4 regions of the Pseudarthrobacter sp. CCNWLW217 genome follow, and region 4 is predicted to be linked to each of the others. Evidence: riboswitches for the same ligand, from Rfam matches in the RefSeq annotation. Region 4 holds a riboswitch; each other region holds the start of a gene.
The links. Region 4 has a riboswitch for cyclic di-AMP ahead of V9L18_RS06360 (M23 family metallopeptidase). Riboswitches for the same ligand answer to the same signal wherever they lie in the genome.
Positions count from the first base shown of each region.

Region 1 (3,159 bases), on a different contig from region 4:
CGCAGGTCGGCGGATTATTTCTTTCCGGCTTTGAGGTCGGCTACGACCTTCGCGATCCGCCTCGCCCTGGTTTCCTCCGTTTTGGCATCCCCGAGCGGCTCCACATAACGTCGCTGCGCGCTGTAGTTCAGGGTGGCATAGAACGCCTGGGCATCCGGTTCGGCGGCCATGGCTGCGGCCAGGTCATCCGGGACTTCAATGATCCGGGGCTGCGTGTCGAGTTCCAGATCCACTTCAACAGTGTCGCCAGCCTCTACGCCGGTGAATTCCCGGTTGGCGGTGCTCACCCCAACCAGGCTCTGCCCGCCCATCACCGCGATGCTGCTCCGGTAGCTCTTGCCGTTGATGGTTACCACTACCGGCGGGCGCTTGCCTGCGCCCAGGGCAGTCACAACCTCCTCCGGAACCTCAATACCAGCTTTGTTGCCGCTGCCCAGGATAGTCGTGGTGAATTTCATGGCCCCAGTATGGCCCGGAGCCGCAGGTCAGGGAAGTCCGGCCCCCGCGAACATACAACGCCAAAAAGCAGCAGGCCCTGAACCGGGGGATTCAGGGCCTGCTGCTTCGGATGGCGGAAGCCGCAATTACCGGCTTAGTACCAGTTGTTCGACAAGTGGAAATTCAGCGCGCCGCACGGCGACTGGTAGCGCTCCTGGATGTAGTTCAGGCCCCAGTTGATCTGCGTGCGGTAGTTGGTGAGGTAGTCCGCCCCGGCGCTCGCCATCTTCTCGGCGGGCAGCGACTGGACAATGCCGTACGCGCCGCTGCTCGCGTTGGTGGCCGTGGTGGTCCAATCAGATTCCTTGGTCCACAACGTCTGCAGGCACTGCATCTGGTCGGCTGACCAGCCATAGCTGCCAAGCTGGCTCGCCGCATAGGCCTGGGCCCCGGCCGGATCGTTGACGGCGACGACGGGGGCCGGTGCGGGCTCAGGGGCGGGGGCCGGTGCGGGTGCCGGTGCTGGTGCGGGTGCCGGTGCTGGTGCCGGTTCGGCGGCCTGCGGGGCAACGCTGATGTCGGCCGGAGCTGGTTCAGGGGCCGGGTTGGCCCGCATCTCGGCCTTTTCCAGCCTCAAGTTGGATTCAAGCTCTGCCGCCGAGGACTGGGTCCCGCTGACCGCCACCGGAGTCATGGATTCGGAAGCCTGGCCTGCTGCGCCGACCCCGATGAGGAGGGCGCAGGCCGCACCGAAAACGGCTGCACGCTTGCCCAGGGACGAAGCTTTTGTGTGTTGCGCCGTGGTCTTGCCACGGCCGTTGACTTTATGTGCACCGCGCTCTGGGCGCGCTTGTACCTTGAATTCAGACATGATGGATCGCCTCTCACACCTGCGGAGTTAGCTGTCGGGTTCGGATGAGGGCATCCGGCCACACGGAAAGATCACGTGCTGGCTTCACCCCAAGGGCAGTTAAGTGCCCGGGACTCTGGGTCCCCCGCCTCTGCCTGGTCAAGCGGAATCCGGGAAGCGGCAGAGCTTGGCGTCATCCGGATATGCGGCTCAAAGGGAACCGCACCCCATCGACGCTACAGGAGCGCGACGCTTAAGTCACATTTTGGTAACAGAGATCACGACGCCGGTGCGTTGCCTTGCTATGAGCCGTTGATCGCCGGCAGGCGCAACGTGAACTGGGTCCGACCCGGCCGGGAGTTCACTTCCACGTTGCCGCCGTGGGCCTCCACAATGGACTGCACAATGGACAGCCCAAGCCCGCTGGAGCCTTCCGAAGCCGCCGCGCCGGAGGACCGTGAAGATCCAGTCCGTGCCGCGTCTGCGCGGGCAAACCGGGCAAAAACGTGGTCCACGAATTCCGGCGGGATGCCGGCGCCGTCGTCCGTTACTGTCACCACGGCACTGCCGTCGTCGGACCTCATCACGGCCGTGGTGACCGTTGTGCCCGGAGCAGTGTGTTTGCGGGCGTTGGACAGCAGGTTCACCAACGCCTGGCGCAGCTGCGACGCATCGGCATTGACCGCAAGCGGCTCGTCCGGAAGCTCAAGATGCCAGTTGTGGCCGGGTGCGATGATTTTTTCGTCGCTGACGGTTTCGATCACCAGCTGCGTCAGATCCACCTCACTGAGTTTCAACGGCTGGCCCTCGTCCAGCCTGGCGAGCAGGAGCAGGTCTTCCACCAGTGTGGTCATGCGCTCGGACTGGTTCTGAACCCGGGCCAGCGATTTCCGGCCATCCGGAGTGAAGTTCTCGGTCATCCGCATTAGCTCCGTGTAACCGCGGATGGCGGTGAGCGGAGTGCGCAGTTCGTGGGACGCGTCGGCAACGAATTGCCGTACCTTGGTCTCGCTTTGCTGCCGGGCCTGCAGCGCGTTGGCCACGTTGTCGAGCATGAGGTTCAGCGCATGCCCCACGCTGCCCACCTCGGTTCCGGGGTTGGAGTTCGACGGCGGGACGCGCACCGCGAGTGCCACCTCGCCGGCGTCCAGCGGGAGCCGCGAGACGCGTGTGGCCACCTCGGAAAGCTGCTCCAGCGGCTGCATGGTGCGCCGGATGAGGATAGTCCCGGCCAGGCCAATCAAGACCAGCCCTCCAAGGGAAACAAAAACGAAGGTCCACACCAGGGAGGTGAGGGTGCTTTCCTTGCCGGCGAGCGGGAGCCCGGTCACCAGGACATCACCGTAGTTCGTTGCCACTGCAATCAGCCGGTACTCGCCATTGGAGAGCGTCCGGTCCACAGGGCGGGAATCCTTCTGGAGGGCCAGCAGGATCTCCTTGTCCTCAGCGGACAGGGGAGAACGCGTGGTATCGGAGGCCAGGAATCCGGCGCTGTTGACCTGCCCATTCAGGATCCGGGCGTTGAGCGTACCCACGCTTTGCCCACGGGAATCCAGCGGGTCCGGCCTGCCGTTGAAGCCGCCCAGCGGCGGCCGGCCGGGGTCGTTGGACCGGGAGGCAGCCTGGCTGAGCTGTTCGTCGAGCTGGCGTGTAAGGAACGAGTCCATGGAAGCGTAGCTGAAGAGGCCAACGGCGCCGCAGATGGCCACCAGCAGGGCCATGGCAACCAGTACAAGGCGTGTACGCAGATGCCAGGTGGAGGGCTTCAGCCAGCTCCGGCCATGCGTGGGCGCCACTGCAGGCAGTGAGGGCATGGCCTAGTCCGCCGGTTTGATGACGTATCCGGCGCCGCGCACCGTGTGGATCATGGG
Region 1 is NZ_JBBCBT010000013.1:64,910-68,068, forward strand. It holds gene V9L18_RS15460 (HAD-IA family hydrolase) at 1-34, shown strand, start outside; gene V9L18_RS15465 (YdeI/OmpD-associated family protein) at 15-458, opposite strand; gene V9L18_RS15470 (hypothetical protein) at 593-1,309, opposite strand; cyclic di-AMP (ydaO/yuaA leader) riboswitch at 1,315-1,474, opposite strand; gene V9L18_RS15475 (sensor histidine kinase) at 1,591-3,102, opposite strand; gene V9L18_RS15480 (response regulator transcription factor) at 3,106-3,159, opposite strand, start outside.
Region 1: it holds a riboswitch for cyclic di-AMP, as region 4 does, so the genes downstream of both, V9L18_RS15470 (hypothetical protein) here and V9L18_RS06360 (M23 family metallopeptidase) in region 4, are expected to answer to the same signal.

Region 2 (3,159 bases), on a different contig from region 4:
CGGGCTCGGCGTCGGACCAGGGGCGGGAGGCGGAGCCGGCGCCGGCTCCGCCGGAGCAGCTGGGCCGGCCGGTGCGGCGGGCCCTGGATTTACCGGCTTCTGGGCGGCGGCCAGGGCCGCGGCCTTGGCCGCCGCCTCGGCCTGTTGGCGGGCCTGCTCCTGCGCTGCGGCGCGTTTAGCTGCCTGCGCGGTCTCGTAGGCAGCCAAAGCCGCCTGGCCCTGCCGGAACTCCCCTTCGACGGCGGCAGTGGTGCCCTTGAGGGATGCCAGCTGCGCGGTCAGTTCCTGGCTGTGCTCCTGCTGCTCCGCAACCTGCCGCGACATGGCCTGCTGGGCCGCCTGGGCGGCGTCGAGCTTGCTCTTGGCTTCCCCTGACAGCCGTTCGCGTTCAATCCTCGCTGCCCTTTCCTGATCGGCGAGGGCCCTGGCGACCCGTTCGGCAGCCGCGGATTTGTTCACCAGGGCCGCGGTCTTGTCGCTGACGATCTGCACGATATTCAGACCCTGGATGCTGTTGGTCTGGACGGCGTCGAGGGCTACGAAGAATCCCATATTGGTGCCGCCGGTCTTGTACGACTGGGCTGCCAGGGCGCCGATTTCCTTTTTGTACTGCCCGAGTTCCGCCGTGGCGCGTGCAGTCTGTGCGGTGAGGACGTCAACCCTTGAGCTGGCAGCCTGGAGCGCTGCGTCCGCCGCGGCGTATTCGGCAGCGGACGTCACGGCAGCGCCACCCAGTGCCTCAGCCTGCGTCTGCAGCCCACCCAACAGTTCGTTGATCCTGGTGACCTCCGCAGCCTTACCGGCCTCGCTTTGCTTGGCGTTTTGCACGTCCTGCCAGGAAGGGTAACCGCCTGGCGGAGTATCGTCGTCGGCATGCGAAGGCGCCGTGGCGAGCGGGGCCGCCAAAACAACCGCCAGCAGGCCCGCAACGGCAGGCAGCCTCATTCTTTGAGCAAACCGGGACATAGTTGGTGAGCTTACCGGGCGAAACTCTTGCCTAGTGGATGCTGGTCCAACATTGTTATCCAGCAGAGATCCCTCCCGTAGCAGCCGCAGGGCAGGCCTCTTTTACCACGCATCAGGCCTCAATCTGAGGATCAAAATGCCACACGGCCTCTTTTGTTACGTGATTTCCATCACGCGGCACCAGCTTTCGCAGCATATGCCGCTATCGGGGCCTGACCTGCAACGTCATTCCACACACGGAAGAACCCCACCCGAAGATAAGGTGGCTTTTTGGCCTACATTCCGTTACCGGAATGTGACATTCCAAAAGAGCAGAGGTTATGGTCGAGCGGTGTCCTGGCTCAAGCCGGGGCATTCCCGTCAGTATGCCGAACCCTGCCGCTGAACCGGGACCCCAGTTACTTTCACTGGCAGGGACGGGGGAACCACGTTTCCACGGCTTCGTTCCGAAGCCTTGGGGTTAAGTCGATATCGCTCCGTCCCGTACGGAGCCGTAACCGGCCGGGTGTCTCCGACCCGAACCCGACAGCTCACCCCGCAGGCATGGGAGAGGCGATTACCCGTGTCAAAAAACTCCACTGCCGCACGCCATCGTGCGACTTCTGTCCGCCCCACCGTCCTGGTTGGCCTGTCTTCCTCGGCCAAAGCCCGCGCACTGACGTTCGGCCGGCCCGCACTTGCCGCAGTTGCCGCGTCCGGGCTGCTCTTTAGCGTTGGCACCCCGGCGCAGGCCGGCGTCCACGGCCCGGACTCGTCCGGGACCGTCAATGTGCAGGGCCAGACCAGCGCACCGGCACCTGCACCGGCCGCCGTTGCACCGGCCGCGGCTGCCGCTCCGGCCGCCGCAGCCACCGTCCACACGGTCGTCTCAGGCGACACCCTGGGCGCAATTTCCGCCGCCTACGGCGTGGCCCTGAACGACGTCCTGGCTGTGAACGGCCTGTCGCTGACCACCATCATCTACCCCGGTGACCAGATCCAGATCCCGGGTGCCGGCTACACTGCTCCGGCTCCGGCTCCGGTGGCGAAGGCAGCCGCAGCGCCCACTGCCCCGGCCAACACCGGCGTCCAGCTGGCTTCCACTGCCGCCCCGGCGGCGCAGGCACCGTCCGGCTCGCTCGGCGCTGCCATCCTGGCTTCCGCCTATTCGCAGCTCGGCGTTCAGCAGGACTGCACCGCCATGGTGGAGAAGGCACTGCGCTCGGTGGGCAAGAGCGTGGGAGACCTGGCACCCACCCAATTCTTCGCGTACGGCACCGTGGTGGGCACCCCTGCAGCCGGTGACCTGGTCATCACCGCCGGCCACGTGGGCGTCTACGCCGGCAATGGCCAGGTTGTTAGCGGCGGCGTGGACGGTTACAAGACCGAAGTCCACTCCATCAGCTGGTTGTCGGGAGCGTCCTTCGTCCGCGTAGCGTGAGTCCGGCCGGTTCGACGGCGGCGGGCGGCAATCAGCCGCCTGTCGCCGTCGTCCCCCGTTTTTGTTCGCTCAGGTTCCGCAGAACGTCCGGTAGCTGCCGAAGTCAACAGGCGCGGGACCGGCGTAGCGTTCCAGGCCGGGGCGCTCAGTGTACGGCTGCGTCAGGACGTCCACCAGGCGGTGGAACGGGTCCAGGTCGCCGGCGGTAGCGGCGCCCAGGGCTTCTTCCACCAAGTGGTTCCTGGGGATGTAGACAGGGTTCACCCGGTCCATCATGTCTGCGTCCGGTGCCAGGGCGAGCCACTTCTTGGTCCACGCGTCAAATGCTCCTGGGTCCGTGAACATGGTACGGGCTGCGCCGGGTGTACCGCGGGCTGCGGACCCGAGGCCCCGGAGGAACGAGGTGTAATCAACCTGCCCCTCTTCAAGCATTGCGAGCAGGTCATTCACCAGAGGCCCCGCTTCGTCGTCCCTTGCCTCCGCGCCGAGCCCCAGCTTGGATTTCATCCCGGTGGACCAGGCCGTACTGTACAGCTTCCGGAACGCGCCCAGTGACTCCACAGCGAGCGCAACGGCCTGCTCCTGATCCTCGTGGAGCAGGGGCAGAAGCGCCTCGGCCAGCCGGGTGAGGTTCCATTCAGCGATGACTGGCTGGTTGGCGTAGGCGTAACGTCCGCCGGCGTCGATGGAGCTGTAGACCGCACCGGGGTTGAAGGCATCCATAAACGCGCACGGTCCATAGTCGATGGTCTCGCCCGAGATGGTCATGTTGT
Region 2 is NZ_JBBCBT010000014.1:18,774-21,932, forward strand. It holds gene V9L18_RS15905 (lytic transglycosylase domain-containing protein) at 1-945, opposite strand, end outside; cyclic di-AMP (ydaO/yuaA leader) riboswitch at 1,324-1,525, shown strand; gene V9L18_RS15910 (C40 family peptidase) at 1,529-2,386, shown strand; gene V9L18_RS15915 (protein adenylyltransferase SelO) at 2,456-3,159, opposite strand, start outside.
Region 2: it holds a riboswitch for cyclic di-AMP, as region 4 does, so the genes downstream of both, V9L18_RS15910 (C40 family peptidase) here and V9L18_RS06360 (M23 family metallopeptidase) in region 4, are expected to answer to the same signal.

Region 3 (3,159 bases), on a different contig from region 4:
TGCCCGCCAGGCGGAGGCTGACGCCGCCGGCCCCCTTGCCCAGGCCGACCAGCAGCAGGCGATTATCCTGAAGAACCAACAGGTTGTGGCGCGCCAGGCCGAACTTCGCGAGAAGGAACTCGACATCGAGGTCCGCAAGCCTGCCGACGCCGCCAAGTACAAGGTTGAAACTGAAGCAGCGGCTGACCTTGCCCGACGTACCCGCATCTCGGAAGCCACGAAGGTTGAAGCTGCCGCTGAACTCGAAACCCGCAAGCTCAAGGCTGCCGGCAACGAGGTCGAAGCAAAGGCCCTGGCAGCAGCCAACACTGCCAAAGGCAATGCCGAAACCGAGATCAACAAGATCCGTGGCCTTGCCGAGGCTGAAGTAACGAAGTCCAAGGGTATAGCCGAGGCCGATGTCATTGGCCTGCGTGGTACGGCTGAGGCAGGGGCCATCGAAGCCCAGGCCAAGGCATACAGCGAGTTCAACGAGGCAGCCATCCTGAACAAACTTCTGGAGGTTCTGCCTTCCATCGCCCGGGAAATCGCTGCGCCGATGAGCGCCATCAGCAATATGACGGTCATCTCCAACGACGGCGCAGGCCAGGTGAGCAAAAATGTTTCCTCGGGTGTCCAGCAGACGGCACAGATGCTCAAGGACACCACCGGGTTCGACGTCATCGAAATGCTTAAGAACTTTGGCAATTCGACCCCCGCCGCGTCCACGCGAGGCACCGGCAACGGCGCAGTCAAGGAACAGGCCGGACCACAGTGATCACTCCCGGACCGGGGGACGGGTCCGCCGGATAACCCGGCCGGAACCAACAGAACGCCGCGGAACCCCTTGCGGGTCCGCGGCGTTCTGGTGTCTTCGTGGCTACGTCTTCTAAGGGGCCCCTGACTCAGTACCAGTTGTTTGTGGCGCCGAACTCGAGGGCTTTTGCGGGGGAGCCGTGGCGCTCCTTGATGTAGCTCAATCCTCTATCCACCTGGCTGGGACGCCATTTTACTGACGTGTCCCACAACTGGTTCAGGGCATTCATTTGTTCCGCGCCCCATCCATACGATGCCAGGCGGGCGGTGGCATACGAGCGTGTGTCGACTGCTTCTTCTGAGGCGTCTCCTGTAGCTGTAGCAGTGGGCGGGAGCGACGAGGCTGTTGGTGTGGGTGAGGTTGCCGGAGCCGGCGCCGTTGAGGGCGCCGCCGGTGCGGGGCCAGCCGACGACGTCGGCGCGGCGGGTGTGGCCGATGACATGACCGGTGGCTCGAGGATCACCGTGGGCCCGGGGGATGGCGGAACCGTGGCCTGCGATGCCGCGAGCATCCCGTCCAGCGTGGGCGCGTCCACTGGCATCGGGAGGTCGGCCACGGCTGGCAAGGCAGAGGCGCCGGGATCCTCACCTGGCTGGGAATCATCAGTGCCCGGGGTGGCCTCTGCCGGTGCGGCGCCCGGCGTGCCCGGGGGAGTGGAGGCGGCTGGCTGTGGTGCCGCACGTCCGCTGCTGTACGTGGGCAGCGTCCCCTTCGTCGTATGGGGCGCATCAGCTGCGTCGGGGGCATCTTGGACGGAGGACTCATTGCCGAAAAAGGGCAGCTCGGTAGCCTGGCTGGCCGTTCCGACCGCAAGCACTACGGCAAGGGCGCTGGAAACGACGGCCATCCGATGACCCATGACGCGAAGCGAAGCGGCCCTCCTGAGGACGGCTTGGGCCTCGGAAGTGAAAGCGGATGCCATCTGTGGGCTATGTGCTGTCGCCGGCCTGCTCCTTGGGGCCGCAACGGGTGTGGCCTCTGCGGGCTTTCCAACTGGTTCGCGTCGCTCCCGGGACCGTCGCGTTGTCTCCGGCACGGCCTCGCTTTTTGGAGCTGACGTCGTGGGTGCTACAGCTGCAATTACTTCGGTTGCAGGTGACGCAGCGTCCGCCTTGGGTGACGATTCCGGGGCAGTCGGGACCTCGAAGGCCGGGCCCCTGACTCTTCTTCGGCGCAGTGGGGCAGATGCCGGTCCTGCCGGAGTCGGCGCGGGATGCGGCATTTCTGCGCCGGAACCGGTTGGGGTGGGTGGAGTGGTGATGACCGGCGCAGTTTCTGCGCGGTGTCGCCCGGCCCGAAAAGGGCGCGACTGATCCAGCGAACGGGACATGGTATTTGCCTCTCAACGCCTGCGAAGTTAGCTGTCGGGTTCGGAAGAGGTCAACCGGCCGGCACGTTCAGGCGTGACGGCTTCACCCCAAGGACCGCTGCGAAACGGCCCGAAGACTGTGGGTCCCCGTCTCTGCCTTACTGTGTTGGGAGCCCGGGATGTGGCAGAGCTCGGCGTCACCCCGGACGCGGCCCGATCCAGATGGGCCACCCGAAAACCGTACATGAACCACCCCCTAAAAGTCACGTTTAGGTAACAGGAATGTCCGGAGTGGTGAGTCTCCTTGCTTGCCGAGCCCATTCTTCCGCGCGGGAGGATCGAAGAGTAGGCTGGATAAACCGTTAGGCAGTATGCGGCCGCCATTGCAGACTGGGTGTGAGTCCACCCCAGCATCCTGGAGGGATTCCCCGTGGCCGCAGCCAGCGCCAGTCTCCCCATTGCAGGCATCGCACGGCTGTGCCCGATTTCGTGTTGGACGATTCCTTATTGGATCGAGCCTCCACGCAAGCGCGTCATCACTGGCCCCTGACAGTCTCCCTTGGATTATGACAAGCGCTCAAGCCACTGCCCTGACGTTTAAATCCGTAAAAAGTGAAGAGGAGTTGAGATGGACGCCGAGGCCGTTCTCGGGTTGATCGGTGGCTATCTGGCCACTATGGCTGGGGTGTTCCTCCTGTACGCGCCCGTCCTTATCCTTGTTGTCTGCCTGTTGATGACAGCAGGCATGCTGCAACTGTTGGCATGGCCTTTTGTCGCCCTCTTCCGGAAGTTGCGCCGGAAACCTGAACCCCCCTCGGACGGGTCCTGGCTGCTGCACTAAGTACCGTCCCAGCGCTCATCGCCAAACCAGGCTTGGTTACGCTATCCCCATGCGTGACCTCGTCATTCTCGGCACAGCCTCCCAAGTCCCCACGCGGACGCGGAACCATAACGGCTACCTGTTGCGGTGGGACGGCGAGGGCCTGCTCTTTGACCCTGGCGAGGGAACCCAGCGCCAGATGCTCCACGCCGGGGTAGCGGCCAGCCAAATCAC
Region 3 is NZ_JBBCBT010000014.1:24,830-27,988, reverse strand. It holds gene V9L18_RS15940 (flotillin family protein) at 1-757, shown strand, start outside; gene V9L18_RS15935 (hypothetical protein) at 885-1,718, opposite strand; cyclic di-AMP (ydaO/yuaA leader) riboswitch at 2,129-2,288, opposite strand; gene V9L18_RS15930 (hypothetical protein) at 2,734-2,946, shown strand; gene V9L18_RS15925 (ribonuclease Z) at 2,996-3,159, shown strand, end outside.
Region 3: it holds a riboswitch for cyclic di-AMP, as region 4 does, so the genes downstream of both, V9L18_RS15935 (hypothetical protein) here and V9L18_RS06360 (M23 family metallopeptidase) in region 4, are expected to answer to the same signal.

Region 4 (3,159 bases):
GCCTGCTGCCCGTTCCGTGTCAGTGGACTGTGCACGGACCGTTTCGACCTTCGGGGCCGGCGTGGTCTTGACCACGGGGCGTTCGAAGGAGACGGTGGCGGTGGGGGCAGCGGTGACGGCAAGCGCCGTCTGCGAGCCGGACTCGGTGGAGGCGGAAACGCCAGCGGTGGTGTCCGCTGCGTTGGCCGGAAGCCCCATGCTCAGGATCAGACCTGATGCAGCTGCGATGACAGCAGCTTGGCGACCGACGGTCCCGGCATTTGCACTGACAGCCTTGGACACGGGGCCCAACGGGTTGGTGCGAACCGTTTGTGCGCGGTGACGCGCAGAATTATGGCGTGAAGACACGAAGGTAGCCTCTCCCAATGCCTACGAGGTGAGCTGTCGGATTCGGATGGGAGTTCACCCGGCCACGCCGCTTCCACAGGAAGCTTTGCGACTTAACCCCAAGGCCTTCGAACTTCAAAGGCCAAAATTGGTTCCCCCGCCCCTGCCAGACGATGTCATGCGAACGGACCTTGAGCGGTGGCAGAGCTAGGCAATCCACTCAAGAACGTCAACTTCGGAAAAGTTGACGCAAGTTAGACGGTACAGCAGTTCAGAGCGAATGTCACATTCAGGTCACGGCATGTCACGCAAATGTGAGAGTTTTCCATCAGTTGGGCTAGAGCCAGCCGGTGGGGTCAACGACTTCGCCATTGACCTGGACCTCGAAATGGAGGTGGCAGCCTGTGGAGGCGCCGGTGGTGCCGCTGAGCGCCACTACCTCGCCTCGGCTGACCGTTTGGCCAACCTTGACGTTGAAGGAAGACAGGTGGTTGTACGTCGTTTCAAGGCCGTTGCCGTGGTCCACGACCACGCGGTTACCTCCGCCAAACTGGTGCCATCCCGCAAAGGTCACAGTGCCGCTGGCGGCCGCCAGGACAGACGTGCCGCACTGTGCCACGTAGTCCTGGCCGCGGTGGAAGTCACCGGAGCCGCCAGTGATAGGACTCACGCGATAGCCGAATGGGGAGGCCGTAACCAGGCTCGCCAGCGGAGCACCGAGGCTGCCGGCGGAGGCGGCCCGGGTGATGGACCCCGCTGACTGGGCGCTCAAGAGTTGCTTGAGCTTGCCGTCCGGATCACCCATGGTGACTACGGATGAGCGGCTGAAGTCGATTTTTGCGGCTGCTTCGGCGGAGATTTCAGGCTGCGGAGCTGCGGAAACAGCCGATGTCTGCTGACCGGCGTCCGGCGTGGCCAGGACGGGACTGGTGGCAGGGACGGTGACTGTGAGCACCAGGCCGGTGGCCGCGAGGGCGATGCCGGCCTTTTGGCCCACCCCACTGGCCGCTGCGAAGTCAGTGATTTGCCGGAAGGGTCCCCGGCGGCGGCGCGCATCGCGCTGTGGATCCCGGGGCCTGTCCGCGGCCACAGCTGCAGCAACGCGGGGCGCTGCTACGGGGCCCGCTGCGCGGCGGCGGCCCCTGGAATTCTGCATGGTCAAGAACGGTTCCTCTCTGGAAAGCCTGCGAAGTTAGCTGTCGGATTCGGGTCAGAGAGTTCATAGACCCGGTCCGCCGTAAGCAAGCTTCGGCGCAGAGATATCCCGTGAGGATCCTTCGCTGGAAGAGGCTTGCTGCTGACGGACTTCACCCCAAGGCAGCCTTGCGACTGCCGGTTGTGGTTCCCCCGCCTCTGCCAGTTGGTGACTCGTACTACTGATCTGCTGGCAGAGCTCGGCTCCAGATCAGGTAACGCTTTTGTATCGACGCTTGGCGTTAACTATAGGCGATTAAGCCGGACAGTAACAATTCCGTTATCTTTGCTTAAAGCCTATTCATTGGGGTAACCCGGGCGCTCCGTCAGAGGTCAGCGGACGGATACGAATACGTGCGCCGCCACTTCGGGGGGAAGCTCCAGTGCCCCTTCGATCCCGGGGACCCGGACCGAAATGTAGTCTCCCACGCGCTCCAGCGAAATCGGGGCGCCCGGCCGGATCCCGCCCTCGTCCAGCTGGGTCAGCAGCTCAGGGTCCACCTGGATGGGTTCTGCCAGCCTGCTGACAACCACGGTGGATCCGGGGCCATAGCCCTTCATGGCTTCCAGGAGATTAATCACACCGTCCGTGAAGGGCGACGACGCCTGGCCTCCCAATGCCGCCAGGCCAGGGATGGGATTGCCATAGGGCGATTCAGTGGGGTGGTTCAGCATTTCGTAGATGCGCCGCTCGACGCGCTCACTCATCACGTGCTCCCAGCGGCACGCTTCGTCATGGACGTACGCCCAGTCCAGGCCGATAACATCCGCCAGGAGGCGCTCCGCGAGCCGGTGCTTGCGCATGACCTCGGTGGCCCGTTTACGCCCGGTTTCCGTCAGTTCCAGATGACGGTCTCCGGAGACCACCACCAGGCCGTCGCGTTCCATCCGGCCAATCGTTTGGGACACCGTGGGTCCGGAGTGCCGCAGCCGTTCGGCAATGCGGGCGCGAAGAGCAACGATGTTCTCTTCCTCAAGCTCCAAAATGGTCCGAAGATACATCTCCGTAGTATCGATCAGATCCGTCATCCAGCTCAGCTCCTCGAGCGCATTACCTTGCGTTGTCCCACCGTATCGCGTACCGACAGCGACGTAGTCCGTTGAAAAGCTTAGCCTATTTTGAATTTGTCCGGATAATTCCTACGGCCCCTCCAGCCTGTCTCAAAGGCTGGACTATGACGCAGCCGGTTCCCGCCGAATCAGCGGTTCAGGCAGAATATAGGAGGTCCTCGTTGCGGTCACTGACGACTGCCGGCCACCCCACCGTCCCGGACATGTGTCACGTCCACGCCGAATTGGAGCCCTTGTGAGCGAAAACAGCATCACTATTCCTGCCGACCTCCTGCCAAAGGACGGACGGTTCGGCGCAGGACCTTCCAAAGTCAGGCCGGAACAGATTGAAGCACTCTCGGCGGCGTCCACGACCATTCTGGGCACGTCCCACCGCCAGGCTCCGGTCAAGAACCTTGTCGGTTCGGTCCGCGAAGGCCTGAGCCAGTTCTTCCGTGCCCCTGACGGGTACGAGGTAGTACTGGGCGTGGGCGGTTCCACAGCATTCTGGGATATTGCCAGCTTTGGCCTCGTTGAGAAGAAGGCCCAGCACCTGTCCTTCGGCGAATTCGGCTCCAAGTTTGCCTC
Region 4 is NZ_JBBCBT010000004.1:53,859-57,017, reverse strand. It holds gene V9L18_RS06365 (C40 family peptidase) at 1-282, opposite strand, end outside; cyclic di-AMP (ydaO/yuaA leader) riboswitch at 353-516, opposite strand; gene V9L18_RS06360 (M23 family metallopeptidase) at 665-1,483, opposite strand; cyclic di-AMP (ydaO/yuaA leader) riboswitch at 1,494-1,706, opposite strand; gene V9L18_RS06355 (metal-dependent transcriptional regulator) at 1,855-2,550, opposite strand; gene serC (phosphoserine transaminase) at 2,828-3,159, shown strand, end outside.